2 linked regions of the Rhizobium sp. SSA_523 genome follow. The protein of the gene in region 2 interacts with the protein of the main gene of each other region in a pairwise test. Links are inferred from orthologs where the notes say so. Each region holds a gene or a part of one and is shown on either strand. Other genes may lie near its edges.

What was found.
Region 1: the proteins of QTJ18_RS05970 (region 2) and ileS interact in binary tests that used the Escherichia coli proteins (3 or more experiments, as listed by UniProt). The link is inferred for Rhizobium sp. SSA_523 from one-to-one orthologs.

What each region holds. Positions count from the first base shown.
Region 1 is NZ_CP129382.1:3,616,613-3,626,864, reverse strand. What follows is about bases 6,662-10,181. They hold ileS (isoleucine--tRNA ligase), read right to left. Parts: upstream 9,790-10,181; coding sequence 6,862-9,789; downstream 6,662-6,861. Other genes in these bases: QTJ18_RS25405 (hypothetical protein), read left to right, coding at 10,104-10,181; QTJ18_RS25415 (hypothetical protein), read right to left, coding at 6,662-6,680. In the rest of the region: QTJ18_RS25445 (monovalent cation:proton antiporter-2 (CPA2) family protein), read left to right, coding at 1-325; QTJ18_RS25435 (patatin-like phospholipase family protein), read right to left, coding at 1,533-2,405; 16S rRNA (guanine(966)-N(2))-methyltransferase RsmD, read right to left, coding at 2,530-3,090; QTJ18_RS25425 (pseudouridine synthase), read right to left, coding at 3,097-5,259; QTJ18_RS25420 (nucleoside deaminase), read left to right, coding at 5,431-5,907; more of QTJ18_RS25415, read right to left, coding at 6,051-6,661; more of QTJ18_RS25405, read left to right, coding at 10,182-10,252. UniProt on the Escherichia coli protein: Catalyzes the attachment of isoleucine to tRNA(Ile). As IleRS can inadvertently accommodate and process structurally similar amino acids such as valine, to avoid such errors it has two additional distinct tRNA(Ile)-dependent editing activities.
Region 2 is NZ_CP129381.1:1,020,006-1,029,699, forward strand. The notes cover bases 4,246-7,207. They hold QTJ18_RS05970 (substrate-binding domain-containing protein), read right to left. Parts: upstream 6,214-7,207; coding sequence 5,278-6,213; downstream 4,246-5,277. Other genes in these bases: QTJ18_RS05965 (sugar ABC transporter ATP-binding protein), read right to left, coding at 4,246-5,256; QTJ18_RS05975 (ABC transporter permease), read right to left, coding at 6,361-7,207. Outside these bases: QTJ18_RS05950 (methyl-accepting chemotaxis protein), read left to right, coding at 1-1,703; ribB (3,4-dihydroxy-2-butanone-4-phosphate synthase), read right to left, coding at 1,810-2,454; QTJ18_RS05960 (SDR family oxidoreductase), read right to left, coding at 2,955-3,743; more of QTJ18_RS05965, read right to left, coding at 3,763-4,245; more of QTJ18_RS05975, read right to left, coding at 7,208-7,335; QTJ18_RS05980 (transketolase), read left to right, coding at 7,538-8,347; QTJ18_RS05985 (transketolase family protein), read left to right, coding at 8,347-9,315; QTJ18_RS05990 (FGGY family carbohydrate kinase), read left to right, coding at 9,383-9,694. UniProt on the Escherichia coli protein: Part of the ABC transporter complex RbsABC involved in ribose import. Binds ribose. Also serves as the primary chemoreceptor for chemotaxis.

The sequences.
Region 1 (10,252 bases), on a different replicon or contig from region 2:
TGACCGCGTCCACACGCTTTCGCTGCGGGCGCGGGAAGTGGAATACGAGCTGCGCGAGACACTGGAATCGGGCTTTCTGTTTGGCCGCAAAATGCTGGAGGGGCTCGGCATTCCGGAGGCACAGGCCAGCGAGATCGGCGACGATATCCGCAAGCGCGACGAGGAGCGGCTGCAGATCCAGGCGGCGAAGGGACTGGCGGCCGGCGCCCATATGCTGCATTCGCGCCCGGTCCGCCCCGAGCCGCTGACCAAGCCCAAGCGCACGCCTGTTCCCGATGCCATGGCCGACACCATGGAAGCCGCCCAGGAAGCCGACACGCTGTAGCCGGACGCAAAAGCGCTGTCGCAGTTTTGCTAGACCTGCTTGTCTTATGATTTTCTTGCTTCTTGGTGAGATAAAGAAGCGCCGGAGAGGACGGCCCTCCTCTTCCGGCGATGGGGGACGGATCGTGGACATGCAGGCCGCCAGTCTTGCGAATGCCGGGCCGAGCTAGAGTGTGATCGCCCCCATCTTTTCCAATCGTCCTGAACGGATACCCGAGCTTTGGGCTCGGATGACAAGCATGGGAGATCAGAAAAGATGACGGATATTACCATCGGCGCAGACATCTCGAAAGACCATATCGATCTGCACAGCCTGCCGGATGGCCAATCACTGAAGGTTGCCAATGACCGCAAGGGATTTGCCGCCATTGTCAGATGGATCGGCGCAAAGACAGTGGCACGCATTGTCTATGAACCCACCGGCCCTTATCACAAGGCCTTCGAGCGCTTCATGATGGTGCAAGGCTTGGCCTCTCCAAGGTCAATCCCCGCCTTGCAAGGCGCTTCGCGCAAGCCACTGGCAGACTTGCCAAAACAGACCGGATCGATGCTGGACTGCTGGCGCGTTACGGCGCGCTTCTTCAACCGCGCATTCTTGAGACCGACACGCAAATCCGCAATGATCTGAAAGAGTTGCATATCGCTCGTCTGGCCCTGATCAAGGACAGGACCGCCGCGAAGAACAGGTCGAAGACCCTGTCCAACCTGCTCTTGAAGAGACAAAATATCGACAGGCTTCGGCAGATCGAGCGGCAGATCAAGGCCGTGGATGAGGCCATCATGGCCTTGATTATCGAAGATACGACCCTGAAGGCCAGGTTCGATATCCTTGTCTCGATCCCCGGCATATCTCAGGTCACGGCCTTCACGCTTCTTATCGAGATGCCGGAACTGGGCGAATTGGAGGAGAAAACAGCCGCAGCCCTTTGCGGTCTTGCCCCCATGAGCCGCCAGTCCGGACGATGGACCGGACGCGCTTTCATCGCTGGCGGGAGGGCCATCGTTCGGCAGGCACTTTACATGCCAGCCCTCGTTGCCTGTCGTTTCAACCCGGACCTCAGTGCCAAATACGACCAGCTCAAAGCCGCCGGAAAACCACCGAAAGTCGCCATAACAGCAGTCATGCGAAAGCTCATCGTGCTGGCAAACGCTCTCCTGCGGAAAAATCGAAAATGGACGCCAAAACCCACTTGATCAAAACGGATACTCTAGAGCAGGCTGCCCAGGCTGCGCTTCAGTTCCTCCTTGACGCCTTCGGTCTCGGCCAGGATCTCCCGCACTTTCAGAAAATCCATGACGCCGAAGCGGCTGACCGGCGGCCGCAGGAAAAGCTGCGGCGAGTGCAGCTTGAGTTTCAGCGCAATACAGGCCTGCATCATCAGCTGGCTGGCGCCGAACATGCTTTCGATCCGGTTGGGCGGATGTGTGCCATCCCCTTCCGGCCCGCCGACGACATCGACGCCGATGACGATATCGGCGCCATCCGCCACATGCTCGTAAGGAATGGGATTGAAAATGCCGCCATCGACCATGATGCGGCCATTGATCCGCACCGGCATGAACAGGCCCGGAATGGCCGCCGAGGCGGCAATGGCAAGGCGCAATTCGCCCTCTTCGAGGATGGCCTCCGACTGGCCGTAATAATCGGTCACGGCGATCTTCAGAGGGATCTGCAGGTCCTCGAAGGTCTGCGGCACCTGCTGCGGCAGGAAGGCGGTGAGGATGCGTTCCAGGTTGAAATGACCCAGCCGGAAGCCGCCGACCGTATCGCGCATGCTTCCCGGACCAAGCGACCACAAACGGTTGAGGACGGCGGCCCGATTGCCGAGCGTTTCGATGGAGAAGGCGCGCATCTCCGCGCCTGTCATGCCCGCCGCCATGCCCGCACCGAAAATCGCGCCGATCGATGAGCCGGCAATGGCGACGGGGCGAATGCCCATTTCGTCCAGCGCCTCGATGATGGCGATATGGGCAATGCCGCGCGCACCGCCGCCGCCCAACGCAAGCGCGACCCGCGGCGCTGAACCCGCCGGCCTCTCGGAGGCGTCACGCGGGTCGGGCAGCGACAACCTCGTGTTCATGCGCAGGCTCCTTCGGGACGGCTTGTTCAGCTGGCTTATTCAGGTGGTTTGGTCAGGTGGATTTGGTCAGGTGAATTTGGTCAGGTTGGGCCCTGCTCAGGTCAATCTGTCCAGGCGGATCAGGTCAGCTTGGCTTGTAGCGGAAGAAGTCGACGCGCGTATCGCCGAAACGCCGCTGCTCCAGCGGCTGAAAGACCGTATCGAGAGACAGCGTCACATCGCTTCGCTCCTCCAGCACGACCAGTGCGCCGGCAAGAAGCCAGCCGCCCTCATGCGCAGCCTTCACCGCCGCCTCCCCCAGGCCCTGGCCATAGGGCGGATCGGCAAACAGGAAATGACAGGGCTCCATGGTGCCGACATCACCAAGACGGGTCGCGTCGCGCCGGAGAATGCGGGCACGGCCGTGCAGGCCGAGATGGTCGATATTCTCCCATAGCAGACCGCGGCCCTCTATGCTGTTTTCGACGAAAAGGGCGCTGCGGCAACCGCGCGACAGGGCCTCCAGCCCGACCGCGCCTGTGCCGGCGAAAAGATCGATGATGCGCGTTCCCTCGACCGCGTCCGGATAGACGTGGTTGATGATGTTGAACAGGCTCTCGCGCGTCCGGTCGATGGTCGGCCGGATCGCGTTGGATTTGGGCGTGGCCAGCGCGCGGCCACGAAACTCACCACCTACGATCCGCACGTCGCATCATCCTCTCGGTGTTCTGGAACGCGAGCCGCCGCCGCCCCTCGAACCAGAGCCGGAACCGGGACCGCGGCCGCCCGAAGGCTTGCCCCCGAAGGGGCGCCCGCCGGAGGGAGAGCCGCCCGAAGGACGGCCTTCGGATTTGCCGCCGGAACCCTTGCCACCGAAACCTTTGCCGCCGAAACCTTTGCCCGGCGTTGCGCCAGAGGGCTTCCCACCGGAGGGCTTTCCGCCAGACGGCTTTCCACCCGAGGGCTTTGCGCCAAACGGCTTGCTGCCGAAAGGTTTTGCACCCGGCCTGCCGCCGGAGGGCCTTTCGCCGAAACCGCCACGGCCGCCTTCCGAACGCGCCTCGTCGGAGCGGTTGCCCGAGGAGCGATCTCCATAAGAACGCTCACCGGAGGGACGGCTGAAGGCCCGTTCGGCCGCTTCCCGCGGAGAGCGACCGGGACCGGAGCCCGATCCGTAGGGCTTGGAACGTGGCCTGTCGCCATCCTCGCGCGGCCTGCGGTCGGCGCGCGGGCGGTCCGATGCGGGACGCTCGCTACGATCGCCCCGTGCCGGACGATCACCACGACCCCCCCTGTCGCTGCGATCGCCACGCGCCGGACGGTCGCCTCTGTCGCCACGGTCACCTCTGTCGCGCCGGCCGGAACCCTCCTGGTCCTCATCGCGCGGGCGACGCACCGGCGCTTCGGCGCGGATCCAGTCGCTATCGCCTTCGACGCGGTTGATCGGGATGCTGGAGGTGCGGCGCTCGGGCTCACCACCCTTGTTGAAAAGGCGCTCGGCCTCGGCCCGGGCCGATTTCTTGGTGCCGCCATCGGCCGTCGGCCGGGCGCCGGGCGCCATCCAGACATTGGCGGTGCGGGAAGTGCCGAGCGGCAGACGCTTCTTGGCCTTGTCGTCGCCAAATTTGCCGTCGCCGAATTTGCCCTCGCCCGGCTTGCCGCCGCGCTTTGCAAAATCCTTGCCACCGCGATCCTGATCGCGGCCCTGATCCTTGCCGCGCGGGCGATCGCGCCCACCATCGCGGCCTTCGCCGTCACGCTCGGGCCGGGTGTCGAGACGACCCTTCGGCCGCTCCTGACGCTCCTCGGCACCCCAGCCGCCCTCATCGCGCCGTCCACCGGCGGCCTTCGGCTGCGGCGCCTCATCGTCTGCAGGACCGCTGCTATAGATCGGCGCGTCGAAATTCGCCTTGGATTCCTCGATCAGGCGCGGACCAAGCTGGTCGCGCAGCATGCGGCCGCGCACTTCCACCACATGGCCTTCCGGCAGGTCGCCAAGCTGGAAGGGCCCGTAGGAAATGCGGATGAGGCGGTTGACCTCGAGGCCGAGCGCGCCGAGCACGTTCTTGATCTCGCGGTTCTTGCCCTCGCGAAGACCCATGGTGATCCACACATTGTGCCCCTGGGTGCGGTCCAGCGTCGCGTCGATGGCGCCGTAGAGAATGCCGTCGACGGCAATGCCGTCCTTTAGTTTGTCGAGATCCTCCTGGCTGACATCGCCATGCGCGCGGACGCGGTAACGCCGCAGCCATCCCGTGGTCGGCAGTTCCAGAACGCGCGACAGGCCGCCATCATTGGTCAGGAGGAGCAGGCCCTCCGTATTGATATCGAGCCGGCCGACCGACATGACCCGCGGCAATTCGCCGGGCAGGTTGTCGAAGACCGTCGGCCGTCCTTCGGGATCCGCATTCGTCGTCACCAGGCCCGCAGGCTTGTGGTAGAGCCACAGGCGGGTACGCTCGATGCCGCGGATCGGTTCGCCATCGACCTCGATCTTGTCGGCCAGGGTGGCATTGACCACCGGCGTGTCGAGAAGCTGACCGTTCAGCCGCACGCGGCCATCCATGATCATCCGCTCCACGTCGCGACGCGACGCGACGCCGGCCCGCGCCAGGATCTTCGAAATGCGCTCGGGCTTGCCCTCGGAAGCGGGCTCTGCCGCCACGGCCTGGGCGGCCGGCTTGCGCGGCGCCCTGGCGGCAGCCTCGAAGGTCTTCTGCGCGCCTTCCGGCCGCTTGGCTTTGCCTTCGGGGCGCTTGTCGCCGCCGTCCGGCCGCTTGGCTTTGCCGTCCGGGCGTTTGCCGGCTGTGGTCTTCTTCGTGTCGCGACCGAAGGTTTTCCCCGCGTCGCGCTTCGGCTTGTCTTTGAAGCTCATTTGTTGTTTGCCTGAGGCGTCTGCCGGCGGGACACGGCCCGGGCATCGCGGTTGACTTGAAGTTGCGCCTGGTCGCTGACGAGATCACCTGCGCGCGACAAGAGGGTTGGACAAGGGAGTTGCTTCGTTGCTACCACTTCGCGTCCGCCGGGTTAAGAGGAAAAAAGCGGGATGAGCGGCACAAATCCTTTCATGGTTGCTGCGCTGGAAGAGGCGCGCAAGGCGGCAGAGCGAGATGAAGTGCCGATCGGCGCCGTGGTCGTTGTCAACGGCGCCATCATTGCACGCGCCGGCAACATGACCCGGCAGACCCACGACGTGACGGCCCATGCGGAAATCGCCGCCATCCGCTATGCCTGCGAGGCACTGGGACAGGAGCGGCTGGCCGGGGCCGATCTCTATGTCACGCTGGAACCCTGCACCATGTGCGCCGCCGCAATTTCCTTTGCCCGTATCCGGCGTCTCTATTATGGCGCCAGCGATCCGAAAGGCGGCGCGGTGGAAAGCGGCGTGCGCTTCTTCAACCAGCCGACCTGCCATCATGCGCCGGATGTCTATTCCGGCATTGCCGAAACGGAGGCAGCCTCTCTTCTGCTGAGGTTTTTTCAAACCAGGCGACGGGACGGTGGCGGAATCGGGCAAGATTGACCGCCTTGCAGGCCCAATATACCGCTTCGGCCGCAGCTTGATCGGAGAGAATCGTGCCAGCCGGAGCATGAAGGGAACCGCAGGCACGGCTTTCCTCAAGCTCGGCCCGGCTTTCCCTGGCTTCTGATGATAGCGGCAGGACCTTACTTGAAGGGGTTCCACCAGGAGGAGGTGTTGCTGGCGGCGGAGGCAGCGGATTTCTTGCGCTCGCGTTCCTTCTTCAGCTCCGGTTCGCCGAGATCCGTCAGGGCCGCATTGTCGGCCAGACGATATTGCGTCGGCGGCTCGGTCAGCGTCCGGCGCTGGCCGCTGATGCCGGGGCTTTCGGCATTGGCGCGCGCCTTGCGGAAGGCTTCCCAGCGCTGGGTTTCCGTCATCGTCCCCGCTGTGCCATTGCCGGCAAGCAGCGGCGAGCGATAATTCGGGTTATTCCTGTTCTCTTCCGCTTCCAGACGCAGGCGCGCGCGCGTCTCTTCCGGAGATTCCACCCAGTTGGGATTGTTGTCGCGCCCGGCCAGCGAGGCCTGCGGCGGCGGCAGCGAGCTTTCTGCCGACTTGCTGACGACGAGCTTCGGCCGCGGATTGTAGCGCGTATCCTTGTTGGCGGCATCCTGCGAGAACGCCAGGGACTGGCCAAGGTCGTCGACCAGTTGCTCGCCCGCCGTCTTGCTCGTGCCATAGGTCGGGCTGGACACGCAGCCGGAGACGCCCGCTGCAACAGCAGTGACAACGCAGATGCCAAGACCTGCACGAATTCCCTGCATCGTCTTCATTCAACCCCTTCCAGCGGCGTCCTTCACAACGCCTGCGAGCCAAAACGCCTATGCGCCCGTGAGCCCGCACCATGATTGCGCGAGCCATGACGGAAAAATCCGGCCAATTTCAGGCAGACCACCAATTCCGGCAAGACTTACCGGATGACGCGCCAAAGCGCAATCATCCGGCCCATGCTTGTCAGGCGATCTGCGCCAGCTCCCGCAAGGCCTTGGCATCGCGCGCCGAGACATCGGGATAATCGGGATCGGAGCCGACATCCTTCGTGATCTTCCACGACCGGGCGCAGCGCGTGCCTTCGGCAAGCTTCGGCTCCACCGCGACCCTGGCCGCGTCCTCCAGACGGAAGGCCTCTGCGGGGCCCTCGCCGGCCACCACAGAAATATCCGACGTGATGCAGATTTCGGCGAAATCCAGCCCTTCCAGCGCCTTCATGAGGTCCGGATCCGCCACATGCACGATCGGTGCGGCCTCCAGGGACGAGCCGATGCGCTTTTCCCTGCGCTCGATTTCCAGCGCGCCGGTCACGGCACGGCGCACCGTGCGGACATGCTTCCATTTCTCCGCAACCTGGCCGTTTTCCCATTCCGCGGGGATGACCGGGAACTGTTCCAGATGGACCGAGCCGGCCGAGGGATCGCGGCTCAGCCAGGCCTCTTCCGTGGTGAAGGGCATCATCGGGGCAAACCACAGGACCAGGCAGTCGAAGAGCTTGCGGATGACATGCAGGGCGGCGCGGCGTTTCAGGCTGGAAGGCGCCTCGCAATAGAGCGTGTCCTTGCGGATATCGAAATAGAAGGCCGACAATTCCACATTGGCGAAATCCGAGAGCGCCCGGACGATGCGCTTGAAATCGAAATCGTCATAGCCCTTGCGCACCAGCTGGTCGAGCTCGGAGAGCCGGTGCAGCATCAGCTTTTCCAGCTCCGGCAGATCGGCGTAGGCGATTTCTTCGCCCTTGTCGTGGGCGAGCGTGCCGAGCATCCAGCGGATCGTGTTGCGGATCTTGCGATAGGCATCGATATTGGTCTGGATGATCGTCTTGCCGAGGCGCTGATCCTCCGCATAATCGGTCGACATGACCCAGAGGCGCAGGATATCGGCGCCGGATTCCTTCATCACATCCTGCGGCGTCACCGTATTGCCGAGCGATTTCGACATTTTGCGGCCGTCTTCGGCCATGGTGAAGCCGTGCGTGACGACCGCGTTGTACGGTGCGCGACCGCGCGTGGCGCAGCTTTCCAGAAGCGAGGAATGGAACCAGCCGCGATGCTGGTCTGACCCTTCCAGATAGACATCGGCCGGCCATTTCAGATCCGGGCGATCTTCCAGCGTGAAGGTGTGGGTGGAGCCACTATCGAACCAGACGTCGAGAATGTCGGTGACCATCTGCCACGTTTCGCCATCATGCTCGTTGCCGAGGAAGCGCTCCTTGGCGCCTTGGGCGAACCAGGCATCCGCCCCTTCCTTCTCGAAAGCTTCGAGAATGCGGGCATTCACCTTCTCGTCCCGCAGCACATTGCCCTCTGCATCCGCAAAGACGCAGATCGGCACGCCCCAGGCGCGCTGGCGGGAAAGGACCCAATCCGGCCGCTGCTCGATCATGGCGCGCAGGCGGTTCTGGCCGCCGGCCGGCACGAAGCGGGTGTCGTCGATGGCGGAAAGGGCGCGCGAACGCAGCGTCGTACCGTCCCCCAGCTCCTTGTCCATGTAGACGAACCATTGCGGCGTATTGCGGAAGATGACCGGCTTCTTCGAGCGCCAGGAATGCGGGTATTCGTGCTTGATGCGGCCACGGGCAAACAAAGTGTTCGTGGCGATCAGCGCCTCGATGACCCGCTTGTTGGCATCGCCCTTCTTGCCATTGTCGTCAAGCACGCGGGCGGCACCGCCTTCGGCCGAAGGGCCGAAACCGGGAGCATCCTCGGTATAGAAACCGGCATCATCGACCGGGAACGGGATCTTGGTGTCGATGCCCCGAGCCTCGAGCGCGCGGAGATTGGCCATCCAGGCCTCGAAGTCCTCGCGGCCGTGGCTGGGCGCCGTGTGGACGAAACCGGTGCCGGCATCATCGGTGACATGATCGCCATCGAGCAGCGGGACTTTGAAGTCATAGCCGAGCGAGGCCAGCGGATGGGCGCAGGTGATGGCGGCGAGATCCTGCGCCCACACCTGACGCAGACGCTTGAACTCCAGCTTTGCCTTGGCAAAGGCCTCGGCTGCCAGCTTGTCGGCGAAGATCAGCTTTTCGCCCGGCTGCGGACCGAAATCATTGGCCGCGGCCGTGACCTTGTAAAGACCGTATTCGATCTTCCCCGAATAGGAGATGGCCCTGTTGCCCGGAATCGTCCAGGGCGTGGTCGTCCAGATGACGACGCAGGCGCCGGCGAGATCGCCCTTGCCCGCTTCGATCGGGAACTTCACCCAGATCGTGTCGCTTTCGACCTCGTGATATTCGACTTCGGCTTCGGCAAGCGCCGTGCGCTCCACCACCGACCACATGATCGGCTTGGAGCCGCGATAGAGCTGGCCGCTCATGGCGAGCTTCAGCAATTCCCCGGCGATGCGGGCTTCCGAATGGAAGGCCATGGTGGTGTAGGGATTGTCGAAATCGCCCTCGATGCCGAGGCGGCGGAATTCCTCCGACTGGATATCGATCCAGCCTTGCGCGAATTCACGGCATTCCTGCCGGAATTCGTTGATCGGCACCTCGTCCTTATCCTTGCCCCTGGCGCGATAGGCTTCCTCGATCTTCCATTCGATCGGCAGGCCATGGCAATCCCAGCCGGGCACGTAATTGGAGTCGAAGCCCCGCATCTGGAACGAGCGGGTGATGACGTCCTTCAGCACCTTGTTCAGCGCATGGCCGATATGGATATTGCCATTGGCATAGGGCGGGCCGTCATGCAGCACGAATTTCTCGCGGCCGGCGGCCGATGCGCGCAGCTTCTTGTAGAGACCCATCTCCTTCCACTTCTTTGCCATTTCCGGCTCCTTCTGGGGAAGGCCGGCACGCATGGGGAAATCCGTCTGCGGCAAATAGAGGGTGGAGGAATAATCGGTCTTGTCGGAGCTGGCGGTCTTGTTGTCGGTTCTAGTGTCGGTCATGGATCAACCATTTCGATGGGCGACGGCGAAGGTCGCGCGGATGAAACTCGGCGAGGCGTTTGAACTGGGCCGGACCTCACGCTTGTCCCGGCACCGAAAACCCGGACCTTCCCGCGCGATCACGCTGCGAGGAAGGCCGGGCCGATAATTCGAAGGATGCGGACCGCGGTAGGATTCATCATGGTGCCGCGTCTTTAAGGGTTTTTGGCTGCGAAAGGAAGGGGCAAGATAGCGGGCAATTGGACACAGCGCGAGGCTTGGCCTAGACTGGGCTCCGGATCTCATATCCTCGAAACCTCGGGAACAGCACCGACATGCGACGCAAAGCCCAACTTCAGATCGATCTCGATGCGAGCCTTGCCCAAGAGTTTTCTGCGGCAGTGGGTTCGGCTCGGACTTCCGAGGCCGAGGTAATTCGGGAAATGGTGCAGGATTACGTCGACAGGCAGAAGATGGATGGTGA
Region 2 (9,694 bases):
TCGATGTGGATGGCAATATCCTCAAGGCGAATAAGAATTTCTGTGACCTGATGGGTTATTCGGAGGCCGAACTTCGCGGCAAGCATCACCGCATCTTCCTCGATCCCGATTATGCAGCTTCGAAAGAGTATACGGCGTTCTGGAACCGGCTGAGAGGCGGCGATTTCGTCTGCAGCGAATTCATGCGGCTTGCCAAGAACGGCTCCGAGATCTTCATTCGCGGCAATTACAATCCGATCAAGAGCCGATCCGGCAAAGTCCTCAAGATCATCAAATTTGCCAATGACATCACTGAGACGAAGATGCACGGCATCGACACCGGCGCCAAGATCGATGCCATTGCCAAGGCGCAGGCCGTGATCGAATTCAAGACCGACGGAACGGTGCTCACGGCGAACGAAAACTTTCTGACCGCCTTGGGTTACACGCTGGCCGAAATCGTCGGCAAGAACCACAGCATGTTCGTGGATCCGGCGTTCCGCAACAGCCCCGACTATGCGGAGATGTGGCGCAAGCTGAATGCGGGCCATTTCATTGCCGACGAATTCAAGCGGGTCGGCAAGGGCGGTCGCAGCGTTTTCATCCAGGCCTCCTATAATCCCGTCTTCGATTTCAAGGGACGGGTGATCAAGGTCGTCAAGTTCGCGACCGACGTCACGGATCGCGTCGAGAATGTCGAGCGCCTGGCGACAGCGCTGACCAATCTTGCGGAGGGCGATCTCTCCCAGAACATCGACAAGCCCTTCATCGCATCGCTGGAAAAGGTTCGCCGCGACTTCAATGCCGCGTCGGTCAAGCTGCGCGGGGCGATGAAGACGGTCCTGAACAATGCCGAGACAATCTCCGCCGGCGCGCACGAAATCCGCACGGCCGCAGACGATCTGGCAAAGCGGACGGAACAGCAGGCTGCATCGATCGAAGAGACGGCAGCCGCGCTGGAGGAAATCACCACCACCGTCAAGGATTCCAGCCGCCGCGCCGAAGATTCCGGTCAGCTGGTGGCGCGCGCCAAATCGCATGCCGATCGGTCGGGTCAGATCGTCAATGAGGCGGTCGTGGCAATGGACAAGATCAACCAGTCGTCCAGCGAGATTTCCAACATTATCGGCGTGATCGACGAGATCGCCTTCCAGACGAATCTTCTGGCGCTCAACGCCGGGGTCGAGGCCGCGCGAGCCGGCGAGGCCGGCAAGGGATTTGCCGTCGTTGCCCAGGAGGTCCGGGAGCTGGCGCAGCGATCGGCATCGGCTGCCAAGGAAATCAAATCCCTGATCACGGCATCCGGCGCGCAAGTGGCGAGCGGCGTCACGCTGGTCAGCAAGGCCGGCGAAGCCCTTCAGGAAATCGCCGCCAATGTGCAGGATATCAACAAGGATATCCTGGCGATCATCGAATCGGCGCGCGAGCAGTCGACAGCGCTCAGCGAAATCAATCAGGCCATCAATACCGTCGACCAAGGCACGCAGCAGAACGCAGCCATGGTGGAAGAGCAGACGGCTGCCAGCCATGGACTGGCCGAGGAGGCAAAGGCTCTCTTTGCCTTGCTCGAACAGTTCAAATTCGCCGAGCACGACCGGGTATCTCTGGCCGGCCCAAGCCGTTCGGCTAAACCGGGCCAGACGCATCAGGCACCGCGTGCCGTCATGCCTCGCCTGTCGACGCAAGGCAATGCGGCATTGAAGGCCGACTGGAACGAATTCTAAGATAAGTTTGGGGCCCTCAAGGGGCCCCGACTGGCTTATGGCATGGAGGATATACGGTTCCGCATGGAGCTTCGCACCGGCGGCGAGACAGCCGGTGCCGGACGCGTCATGCCGCCGCTGCCGCCGATGCCGATGCAGGACGGCCGCCCCTGTTACGATACTCGATCAACTTCTCAATCGAAATCAGCGGCAGTCCGTGCAGTTTGCAGAACTCGATCAACTCGGGAAGCCTTGCCATGGTGCCGTCGTCATTTGCGACTTCGCAGATCACGCCGGAGGGGCGCTTGCCGATCAGCCGGGCGAGATCGACCGCAGCTTCGGTATGACCAGGCCGGCCCAGCACGCCATCCGGATGGGCGCGAAGCGGAAAAATATGGCCGGGCCGGGCAAAATCCTCTGGCGAGGAGGCCTCATCCATCAGGGCCCTAACGGTCGCCGCCCGATCCGCGGCGGAAATGCCGGTCGTCGTGCCGCCGATATAATCGACTGATACGGTGAACGCCGTCTTCAGATATTCGGTGTTGTTCGGGACCATTAGCGGGATGTCCAGCGCGTCGAGGCGCTCGCCCTCCATCGCCACGCAGACGAGGCCGCGGGCGTGCTTCATCATGAAGGCGATGGTTTCGGGCGTCACATGATCGGACGCGACGATGATGTCGCCCTCATTCTCGCGATCTTCATCATCGACCACGACGACCATACCGCCGCGCGCCAAAGCTTCCAATGCGTCTTCAACTGTCGAAAGTGTCATTCCGGTGCCTTTCAAGGGTCGCCGCTTCCGCGGCAAATTCGCGACCTCACAGCCGCCATCAATCCCTTGGGCGAACACAACACGCGCGCCTCCCTGTGCGGGAGCCGCGATGCCGATGCTCTCTTCCATCCGGACTCTAACCGTCGGCTCCGGCCTCTCACCGGATCTGCTGCCTTTCACCGGGGTGAAAGCGCTCGCGGGCTCCCGGCAAAGCCGGATACCGCCGGTGGGGAATTTCACCCCGCCCTGAGAACCTCTGCAATTTAAGGTATGAACCCCCTCTTTTTCAAGAAGAAACAATCAAGACTCGCAAATCGGTCGCTGACGGCGGCCTTTGACTGCTGCGATGGGATCCTTGGCGACGGCCTGACATGCGCCATTGCAGCTCTTCGCGCCGCCGTCGCGCCTCTTTCATGCGCCCTCTTCACACGCCAGGGCGCAGCTGCCGGGGCCATAGCCGAAGCAGCACGACGGGAAGTGCAAAGACAGGCCCAATCGCATCACCAGCAGCAGAAGCCGCCATCCACCAGAAGATCGACGCCGGTGACGAAGCTTGCCGCATCAGACAGCAGGTACACAGCGGGGCCTACCATTTCATCGACATTTGCCATTCGCTGCATGGGGGTCTGTTCCTCGAACAGCTTCGTCTGGTGCACCATTTCCGGCCGGGTATTCATCGGCGTTGCGGTATAGCCGGGACTGATCGTATTCACCCGAATATTGCGCCCCACCCACTCCATCGCCATCGATTTGGACATATGGATCACGCCTGCCTTCGAGGCATTGTAATGGCACTGATTCAGACCGCGATTCACGATGACGCCGGACATGGAGGCGATGTTGACGATCGATCCGCGGCCGTTTTTCAGCATGGCGCGTGCCTCTGCCTGGCATGACAGGAAGACCCCCTTCAGATTGATGTCCATCATCGTCTGGAACTGCGCCTCCTCCATCTCCTCAGCCGGATTGGCATTGGCAATACCGGCGGCATTGACGGCGAGGGTCAGCGGTCCGAGCTCGGCCTCGGTGCGTGCCACCGCCTCGGACAATGCCTCAGCCTGGGTCACGTCCGCTGCGATCTCGACGCTGCGGCGTCCGGCCGCTTGCACGAAACGCGCCGTGGTGGCCAGGCCATCATCCGTGCGGCGGTCGAGAAGCGCGACATCGGCGCCGCATTGCGCCAGCCCGATCGCGATTCGCTGGCCGATACCGCTGCCCGCGCCGGTCACCAAGGCGACCTGGCCTGTAAGAGTGAAGAGTTTTGGCGCGTTCAGGCTCATCTCCGACATCGATACGTCTCCTTGCAAATCAAATCGTGGCCAATTCCATGACCGATACGTCGTTGGCGCTGGCGCGGTCGAGTATGCCCGCCTGCTTTCCCTGGGCCATCACCATGATCCGGTTCGAGACCCCCAGCACTTCCTCAAGATCCGAACTGACGACGATGACGGCAATGCCCTGACGGGCCAGTTCCATGATCGTGTCATAGATGGACGAACGGGCGCCCACATCGATACCCCTTGTCGGCTCGTCGAGCACGACGACTTTGGGGTTGCGCGCCAGCCACTTGGCAAGCACCACCTTCTGCTGATTGCCGCCCGACAATTCCCCGGCATTCTGGTCGCCTTTTCCTTTGACGCCGAAGGATTTGATATGCCGATCGGCGAAGCGGGCAAGCCTGGAACGCGTGAGGAAACCCCGATGGGCGACCGCATCCAGGTTGGCATAGCCGATATTCTCGGCAATGGAATGCTCCAGGACCAGGCCCTGCAGCTTGCGATCCTCGGGAACCAGGACGATACCATTGCGAATGGCATCGCGCGGCGATCGCGGCGTGATGACCTTGCCGTTGAGAACGACCTCGCCTGCGGCGATCGGATCGGCGCCGGTGATCGCGCGGACTAGTTCGGTGCGGCCTGCGCCGACCAGCCCGGCAATGCCGAAAACCTCACCGCGCTTCACGGAGAAATCAATATCGCGGAACGCTGCCGATGGTGCGGAGAGGCCGCAAACCTCGAGCATGATCTCGTCGTCCGGAACCGGCACGGCCGGAAACATCCGGTCCAGCGAACGGCCGACCATGGCCTCGACAATGGTGCGGACCGGGATATCGCCGCTTTCGAACTCCTGCGCCTTGGCGCCGTCGCGCATCACCACGATGCGGTCGGCAATCTGCCGGATTTCTTCCAGCCGGTGCGAAATATAGATGATGCCGACGCCATCGGCCTTGAGGCGCTCGATCTGGCGGAAGAGAAGCTGCGTCTCCTCACCGCCCAGTGCGGCCGTCGGCTCATCCAGGATGAGCAATTTGGCGTTCAGCGTCATGGCCTTCGCAATTTCGATCAATTGCTGCTTGGCGGTCGAAAGCCCCTCCACCAGCCGGCGCGGAGAGATATCGAGCCCAAGCCGCTGGAGACCGGCATGCGCGCGCTCCTCCATCGCCTGGCGATCGACCCGGCCACCTTTCATCAGATAGCGGCCGACAAAGACATTCTCGGCAATCGATAGTTGCGGCAGGAGCTTCAGTTCCTGATGGATCATGCCGACGCCGGCATCCATGGCAGCGCGCGGCGTGGCCGGCGCATAGGGCGCGCCGAGCCAGCTCATATCGCCGGAGGTCTGTTGGACGGCGCCGGAAATGATCCTCGAAAGGGTCGATTTTCCGGCACCGTTTTCACCCAGCAGCGCCACGACTTCACCCGCTCTCACGTCAAGGTCGATGCCGTGCAGGACCTCGAGCGTCCCGTAGACCTTGCGGATCTGCCGGAGCGAGAGGATGGGAGGGAGGTCATTGGCAGTCATGGCGCTGTCTTCCGGTGATGCTCAGGGATGTTCGGCAACGTATTTCTGAGCGTTTTCCGGCGTCGTCAGGAAGCCGGGTAGCAATTGCTCGGCCGGCAGCTTTTCGCCGGCGGCGAGCTTGATCGCGCTATCCACGGCCAGCCGGCCGATCCCGCGAACCTGCTGGGTCGCCGTTGCGTCGAAGCCGCCTTGCGCCAGGATCGGCAACGCGGTCGTATCCCCGTCGAAACCGCCGACATAGACGCGCTGCGAGACGCCCGACACCTTCACGGCCTGGGCCGCTCCAAGCGCCAGACCATCCGCCTGGGCGAAGATCAGCGTCACATCGGGATGGGCCTGCAGAAGGTTCTGGCCGATATTGAGGCCCTCGGCCTGCGACCACTGTTCGCTCCACTGCTGGGCAACCAGTTCGACACCCTTGTTCTCGTCGAGGGCCTTCTGGCAGCCCTTCGTCCGCTCAACTTCCGGCGTCGTACCCTTCTGACCGTGGATCATCAGCATCTTGCCCTTGCCGCCGGCCAGTCCGATGATGTGCTTGCACACTTCGTAGGCCGATGTCGCATTGTCCGTTGCGATAAAGGTATCACCCGGAGCCTCGTCGGCATTGCGGTCGACGTTGACGACCGGGATGCCCGCATCCTTCGCCAAACGTGTGGGCACGGCAGCGGCAGCAGCGCCGGCCGGAATGTAGATGAAGGCGTCGATATCCTGGGTCAGCAGGTCCTGCACCTGGCTGACCTGCGTGGCGCTGTCATTCTTGGCATCGACGGTGACGACCTGAATGCCCTTTTCCTTGGCATAGGCTTCGACGCCGATCTTGATCTGATTGAAATAGTCGGCCTGCAGATTGGAGACGGCAAGGCCGATCTTCTTGACCTCTGCGGCTGATGCGCCAAGGGGGTTCAGGGCGGTCGTCGCGAGCGCTGCGGCGGCCAGAAGCATAAGCTTGAGTTTCATGGTCGTTCTCCTCCGTTGTTTCGGGACCCCGCTACCATCGCGGGACCGAATGCTGTGCCCGACACCGTGTCGGGCCATGTCTTGGCAAATCTGCTCTTGGGCAGATCCTCCGATCCTCCGACGCGACTTCGCGCCGTCGCGAAAGCCTCACCTCCGCTTCACGGCCTCGGCCGCGACTGCGAGCGCAATGACGACGCCGATCACGACGGCCTGCGTGAAGGGCGAGACCCCGAGGAGGTTCAACCCGTTGCGCAGGACGCCGATGATCAGGACGCCGATGATGGTTCCCAGAATGCCGCCTTTGCCGCCGCTCAGGCTTGTGCCGCCGATGACGACGGCTGCGATCGTGTCGAGTTCGTAGGAAACGCCGGCCGTCGGCTGAACCGAATCGAGGCGCATGGCGAGAACCACGCCTGCCAGACCGGCGAGCAGACCCGAAACGACATAGACGCCGATCGTGTAGAGGTTGACGTTGATGCCGGCGAGGCGCGCCACTTCCGGATTGCCGCCGATCGCATAGAGCGAGCGCCCGCCGGCCGTATAGCGCAGATAGATCCAGCCCAGAAGGAAGACGACAAGCATGGCGGCCACCGTCAGCGTCAGAAGCCCGCCATAGCGTGTATAGGCGAGAAGGCTGAACCAGGACGGAAAGCCGACGATCTGCTGCCCGTCGGTGATCATATTCGCAAGCCCGCGCGCCACCGACATCATTGCCAGCGTCGCGATGAAGGCGGGCACGCTGAGCGCGGTGATGAGGATCCCCGAGATGGCGCCGGTTGCCGCCGCGACCGCAAGCGCGATCAGAATGCCGAGCGGCAGTGGCAGGCCCACCTGATTGGCCAGATAGCCCATGACCATCATGGCGAGCGCCAGGACCGAGCCGACAGCAAGATCGATGCCGCCGATCAGGATCACCATGGTCATCCCGACGGCCATGATGCCAAGAACGGTGATCTGGTCGAGCACGTTGAGCAGGTTCCTGACCGACATGAACTTGTCGGTGGCAAAGGAAAGGAAAAGGCACAGAAGGATGAGGCCGATCAGCGGACCCGTCGCGCCCCTCAATGCCGACAGGACGCTCGCCGCAGCACTGCGATCCCCCTCTGTCGCTGAAACCGACATTTCCATCTCCCATGCTACAACCTGATGAGCATCAGGCATAAATATTCACCACCGTGTGTAAATTCGTATCGCAGCCATACTTGGGCTGTCAACATCTCCTTTGACATTCTCTGCACGATTCAAATCGGCTATCGGCGCTTGACAGCAGGGCGTCACATGCAATTATATAACCGCAAGCATATTTATTCATGACGAGGGTTTCATGCAGCCGAATGATCTCGACCGCATTGCGAGGCAGATACGCCTCCGCGATCTCCAGGCGGTATACGAAGCAGGTGCCGGTCATATCGGCGGCGAGATGTCCGCCATCGACCTCCTGACGGCGCTCTATTTCCAGGTTCTGCGGATCTTTCCCGATCAGCCCAGGCATCCGGACCGGGACAGGTTCGTTCTGTCCAAGGGTCACGTCGCGCTGGCTCTGTATGTGACGCTTGCCAAGCGCGGCTTCTTCCCGGAAGACGAGATTTCGACTTTCCTCAAGCCGCATTCGCGGCTGAACGGTCACCCGAACTGCAACAAGGTCCCCGGCGTGGAGACCAATACCGGCCCTCTCGGCCACGGTCTGCCGGTCGCTGTCGGCATGGCAAAGGCCGCCAAGCTCACCAGCGCCGGCTACCACACCTATGTCCTGACGGGCGACGGCGAGATGCAGGAGGGATCGAACTGGGAGGCAATTTCGTCTGCTGCCCAGTTCGGCCTCGACAATCTCACTCTCATCATCGACCACAACCGCTTTCAGCAGGGCGCTGCCCTGCGCGATACGAACGACCTGGCGCCCTTTGGCGACAAGCTTGCCGCCTTTGGCTGGGAGGTCTCCGAGATCAACGGCAATGCCATGGCGGAAATCGTTCCCGCCCTGCAGCATCGCGCCTCGCGCCCGCATTGCATCATCGCCCACACCAATAAAGGCCATGGGATTTCCTTCATGCAGGACAAGGTGGACTGGCACCACAAAGTGCCGAGCGCCGAACAATATCAGATGGCCGTGGCCGAACTTTCGGAGGTGCTTTGATGAACGCCCTGACCTCTCCTGAAAAGCTTCACGATTGCCGCGACGCCTTCGTTTCCGTCCTGGAGCGATTGGGTGCCGAAAATTCCAGACTGGTTGCTGTCTGCAATGATTCCGTCGGCTCCTCCAAGCTTGGCGGCTTCAAGTCGAAATGGCCGGAACGGCTGATCAATGTCGGCATTGCCGAGCAGAACATGGTGGGCGTCGGCGCGGGCCTTGCCAATGGCGGTCTTCTGCCCTTCGTCTGCGGTGCGGCCTGTTTCCTCACCGGCCGCTCGCTCGAGCAGGTGAAGGCGGATATCGCCTATTCCAATGCCAATGTGAAGCTGGTCGGTATTTCCTCCGGAATGGCCTATGGCGAATTGGGGCCGACCCACCACTCCATCGAAGATTTCGCCTGGATGCGCGTCCTGCCCAATCTGCCGGTGATCGCCCCTTGCGATTCGATCGAGACGGCAGCAGCCGTGGAATGGGCGGCACGCTATGAGGGACCGGTCTTTTTGCGGCTGTCGCGCGTCGGAGTGCCGGATCTGCTGGAGCCAGGCCATACGTTTACATTGGGCAAAGCCAACAGGCTTCGCGACGGCGACGCCGTTACCTTGATCGCCAACGGCACGCTCACGCACCGGGCGATGAAGGCGGCGGCCATCCTTGCCGCCCGCGGCATCGAGGCCCGCGTGCTGAACATGGCAACCGTGCGACCGATCGACGTCGAGAGCATCGTCTCGGCGGCACGCGAGACCGGTGCGATCCTGACGGCCGAGGAACACTCGGTCTATGGTGGCCTCGGCTCCGCAGTGGCTGAGGTGGTCGTGGCGGAGGCACCGGTCCCGATGAAGATCCTGGGCGTGCCCGGCATCTTCGCGCCGACCGGCTCGGCCGAGTTCCTGCTCGACGAATTCGGCATGTCGCCGGAGGCCATGGCCAAGGCAGCCGAAGAGCTCATGGCGCGAAAGAGCGGACGGCTGTAACAGCCAAGCGTGAGACAATTGGATGCCGGCGCTTGAGCGACGGCATCCGCAAGCATTCGGAGCTTCCATGACCACCGCCATTCTCGCCATCGATCAAGGGACGACAAATTCCAAGGCCGTGCTTGTCTCGGCCGATGGAGAGATCCTGGCGCGCGGGTCGGCGCCGGTCGGGATTTCGCATCCCGAGCCCGGCTGGGTGGAGCAAAGTCCACAGCGCGTTTGGGCATCGGTGCTGGAGGCGATTGCGCAATGCCTGGCGGCAGCGCCGTCGGCCGATCTTGCCGGCATCGCCATCTCCAACCAGCGCGAATCGGTGACCATGTGGGACGCCGAGACCGGCGAAGCCTTGGGACCGGTCATCAGCTGGCAGTGCCGCCGC